DNA from 2 places in the Cellulomonas sp. KRMCY2 genome. Region 1 is predicted to be linked to the other one. Evidence: riboswitches for the same ligand, from Rfam matches in the RefSeq annotation. Region 1 holds a riboswitch; the other holds the start of a gene.
What was found. A riboswitch is a leader RNA that binds a small molecule or an ion and turns the genes downstream of it on or off. The one in region 1 is predicted to bind cyclic di-GMP.

Region 2: another riboswitch for cyclic di-GMP. It lies ahead of K415_RS0107440 (hypothetical protein); the one in region 1 lies ahead of K415_RS23020 (GGDEF domain-containing protein).

The regions. Positions count from the first base shown of each region.
Region 1 covers NZ_JAGF01000001.1:3,709,774-3,711,963, forward strand. Annotated here, with positions in the region: gene K415_RS23020 (GGDEF domain-containing protein) at 1-1,031, opposite strand, end outside; cyclic di-GMP riboswitch class I at 1,047-1,121, opposite strand; gene K415_RS0117485 (flavodoxin domain-containing protein) at 1,325-1,840, shown strand; gene K415_RS0117490 (helix-turn-helix transcriptional regulator) at 1,984-2,190, shown strand, end outside.
Region 2 covers NZ_JAGF01000001.1:1,536,506-1,538,695, reverse strand. Annotated here, with positions in the region: gene pdhA (pyruvate dehydrogenase (acetyl-transferring) E1 component subunit alpha) at 1-863, opposite strand, end outside; cyclic di-GMP riboswitch class I at 1,179-1,252, shown strand; gene K415_RS0107440 (hypothetical protein) at 1,269-1,469, shown strand; gene K415_RS22630 (DUF805 domain-containing protein) at 1,534-1,866, opposite strand; gene hisC (histidinol-phosphate transaminase) at 1,965-2,190, opposite strand, start outside.

The sequences.
Region 1 (2,190 bases):
CGCAGTGCCAGTGCCACCTGGTTCGCCAGGCTGTCGATCGCGGCCAGCGCCTCGTCGGGCACCGTTCCGGGGTAGCCGAGGAACAGCCCCTCGTTCCCCGGTCGGTTGCGCGCGTCGGTCATCGGTACGCAGGCCCAGGCGCAGGGCGTGCCGACCGCCGCGTCCAGCTCCGCGTGTCCACGGACTGCGACGTGCCCCTCCTCGCAGCCACCGATCGCCACGATGTCCGCGGGAAGCGTCGCGGGGACGCCGCTGAACCCACCGCGCGCTCCGTCCACGCGCAGCGCACCACCGGCCCTGGTCACCTTGACCACTCGTAGTCCCGGCAGGACCGCGCAGATCTGGGCGGTCGCCAGCCAGGCGATCCGACGGATCTCGTCCGCATCGGTCACACCCAGCAGCCGGTGCCCCACCGAGACGTGCACGGCGTCGAGCTGGGCCATCCGCTCCCTCGCCCGCAGGCTGCCCGCGAGCTGCCGGCCCACGACGAGCGTCAGGAGCATGGTCGGGATCACGCTGACCACCGGGACCAGATCTGCCGCCACGGAGTGGCCGGGAACGTACTGCCACAGGGGCACCGCAGCGATCAGCCCTGCGGCGTAGACCGCCCACCGCAGGACGGCTCGGAGAGCGGAACCGTACAGCGAGCGGAACCACAGCGCAGCGAAGACCAGACCGAAGACGGCAGCCGGCTCAGGGCCGGCCAGCGCGAAGACCGTCATCGCGACGGCGTCCACCACGTCCATGGCCGGTGGGGCGCAACGCCGCAGGTATCCCGTGACCCAGGACAGCCCGAGGGTCACCGCTGCGGCCACCGCAGCGACCACCGTCACGCCGTCCGCTGCCACGAGCGTCCCGGGCAGGGCGAGCACGACTGTCACGAGTGCCAGCACGGCGAACAGCCAGCGCGTGGCCTCGAGGGCCCCAGCCGGCCGGCGGGCCCGCGTCCGCATGCGGCCGAGCAGCCCGGACAGTCGCCCCGACGCTCGTCGCGCGGCGCCGAGGGCGTCGCGCACCTGGATCCCGATCAACGGCGGTCCCTCTCGTTCGGCGGCCCGGCTGACCTCATGGGTCCCGTGGCTTGGCGTCCCCTCCTCGCGGCGGGTTTGCCCTTTCGTCGGTACATCCGCTCATCGGCACGACGCGGGGTCGCCTGAAGGCTGTGCGACGCGAGGCACCGTGGAGGCGGCATCATGTTCGCACGCTTCGTCCCTACCGCGGGGGGGCGGCAGGTGTGGAATGTGGTCGTGGCGATCCATGACAACGTGCTGTCCCACCGGTCGGCGGAGCACGCCGTGCCCCCGAGCCAGGCCGGGGAGGAACCATGACCGTTCTCGTCGCGTACGCCAGTCGGTACGGTGCCACAGCCGGCATCGCCGAGCGCATCGCCGAGACCCTGACCGCATCCGGGCACCCCGCCGAGGCATGCCACGTGTCGGATGCGAAGGACGTCGCCGACCACGAGGCCGTCGTCGTGGGCAGCGCTGTGTACTTCGGCTCCTGGATGAAGGACGCCACCGCTTTCGTCGAGCGCAACAGTCGGACCCTGGCCGACCGCCCGGTGTGGATGTTCAGCAGCGGCCCACTGCCGGGCGCGGTCCTGCCCGAGGAGACCGACAACGACCCGCAGCCCAAGGGCCTGGCAGGGGTGCAGGAGGCGATCGGCGCCAAGGAGCACCGCATCTTCGACGGCGCGCTCGACCCACGCGCGCTGAACCTGCGCCACCGACTCGTCCGCGCCCTTCCGGCGGGCCGGCCGCTGCTCCCCGAGGTGGACGGCCGCGACTGGCCCGCGATCGACGCCTTCGCACGGTCGATCGGGGCCGCGCTCGGCACGTGACCCTCTCCACGGGAGCCATCAGAGCTCTCGTCGGGGGCCGCTGCTCGGGCTGCACCGGCCGCCGCCCACGTTCGTCGGTCGATGACCGACGGGCCCACCGAGTGAGCACCGCGGACATCACTACGGACTGATATCATCCGGAGATGGTGTCAATCGATGACGGCAACCCACCGAGCACGGACGCCGTCGTGCGGGTGCTGGCCGAGCCACTACGGGCCCGGATCGTCGAGCTGCTGGCCGACGAGCAGCTGTGCACGTGCCATCTGGTGGAGCTGACCGGCGCCCGCCAGACGAACGTGTCCAACCACCTGCGGGTGCTGCGCGACGCCGGGCTGGTCGAGCCCGAGCCC
Region 2 (2,190 bases), 2.2 Mb from region 1:
TCACGACGACGCCAGTGCTCCTCCTCGGCGGCCGACCGGTAGCGCGTCGGGTCGTCCGAGGTGGTGTGGGCGCCCATCCGGTAGGTGTACGCCTCGATGAACGTGGGACCGCCACCGGAGCGGGCCCGTTCGAGGGCCTCGGCCGTGACGGCGTAGCAGGCGAGGACGTCGTTGCCGTCGACCCGCACGCTGGGCACCCCGAAGCCCTTGCCCCGTTCGACCAGCGGCACGCGCGACTGGCGTTCGGTGGGCTCGGAGATCGCCCACTGGTTGTTCTGGCAGAACAGGACGACTGGGGCGTTGTTCACGGCGGCGAAGACGAACGCCTCGTTGGTGTCCCCCTGGGAGGTCGCGCCGTCGCCGAAGTAGGCGACGACGGCGGCGTCCCGGGTCGGGTCCCCGGAGCCGACCAGACCGTCGCGCTGCAGACCCATCGCGTAGCCCGTGGCGTGCAGCGTGTGCGAGCCGATGACCAGCGTGTACAGGTGGAAGTTGTGCTCGCGCGGATCCCAGCCACCGTGGTCGACGCCCCGGAACTGACGCAGCACGTCGACGAGGTCCACACCGCGGGTGTGCGCGACGCCGTGCTCGCGGTAGGAGGGGAAGACGTAGTCCTGCGCGGCCAGGGCCCGGCCGGAGCCGACCTGGGCGGCCTCCTGCCCGAGGGCGGGCGGGAAGAGGCCGAGCTCACCCTGCCGCTGCAGGGCGGTGGCCTCGGTGTCGAAGCGTCGGACGAGCACCATGTCCCGGTACAGGCCGCGCAGGGCCTCGGGATCGAGGTGGGCGACCCGGGGCGAGTAGTCCGGGTGGTCGACGCGCTCCCCGGTGTGGGTCAGCAGCTGGACGAGGTCGGGCTCGTTCACGCAGGGTCCTTCCGGGTGGACGGCCGGCTAACTTACGTCAGCGTAGGCTACGGAACCGTAGGTTGTCGGTGGTCAGGCACCACAAAGCCGCGCAGGACAGCGTTGTGGCGATCCTCCAAAGGCGCCCGCCCGAGCGCGGGGGAGCCTCGTCGACGACGACCGGCGGATCCTGCTCGGCGATCGTGGCCACGGACCGCACGGCGCGGTCGTGTGTGACCTAGATCACACACGGAGCTCCTCAAGGATGTCCGGTATGTCGTCGATGACGGGAATGAGGCACACCCGGACCGTGACGAGTCGGGTCGTTCCTCACATCAGCGACAAGGGCAAACCCGCCGGAATGCGGGGACGCAAAGCCAGGGGCCCAGACGGGCAGCCCAGCTACCGAACGATGGGGAGACCGCCATGCGGGACACCGCCTCAGCCGCACCCTCTCGCGTGACGCCGGGACAGGTGGCGAACCCGTTCCGGGTCGACCGCGCGACAGTGACCCGGTGGGCGACCACCGGCAGGACCGCGTCGGCGCTGACGCTCGACGGCCTTCGCCGGGGCGTCGAGGCCGAGGTGTGCGAGTTCCTTGGAAGGGTCCCCACGCAGGTCCGCTGACGGCTCGTCCGGGTGTCCGGGTGTCCGGACGTCTGGACCGTCCGGGTGTCCGGCCGGTGGGGTCTCAGCGCCAGCCCGGGGGTGGCGGGCCACCTGGCCGGGGAGGACCGGGGATCGCCGGATAGCCGCCGGGATAGCCCTGGCCGGCGCCCTGCGCCGCCCGCAGCGCCCGCTGGACGGGCCACTCCGCGAAGGCGAAGACCAGGAACATCACGATGTTGACCACCGGCACCAGCATGATCAGGATCCACCAGCCGGAGTAGCCCGCCTTGCGGAGGATCGCCACGTAGGCGGCGATCCCGATCACCCACACGACGGCCATCACCCCGAAGAAGACCCAGGCCGCGGCCCCGGTGAGGTCGAAGCTCTCAGACCAGTCGTACAGGTCAGGATCCATAGGGCCGATCATGGCCCGGTCCGGCGCACCGGCGCCAGGGTCCGGCCCGTCCGCCGGCCCGGTCGGAGCCGGCCGGCCCGCTCGTCCCACCGGCCCGGTCAGAGCCAGCCGGCGGCGACCTCGAGGACCCGGTCGTTGGCGGTGGGCTCGCCCACGCTGATCCGCACACCCTCACCGGCGAACGGCCGCACCAGCAGGCCGTCGTCTGCGGCGTCGGCCGCGATCTCGAGGGTGCGGGCACCCGTCGCCAGCCAGACGAAGTTCGCCTGGGTCTCCGGCACCGTCCAGCCCTGGCCGCGCAACCCGGCCACGAGCCGTTCGCGT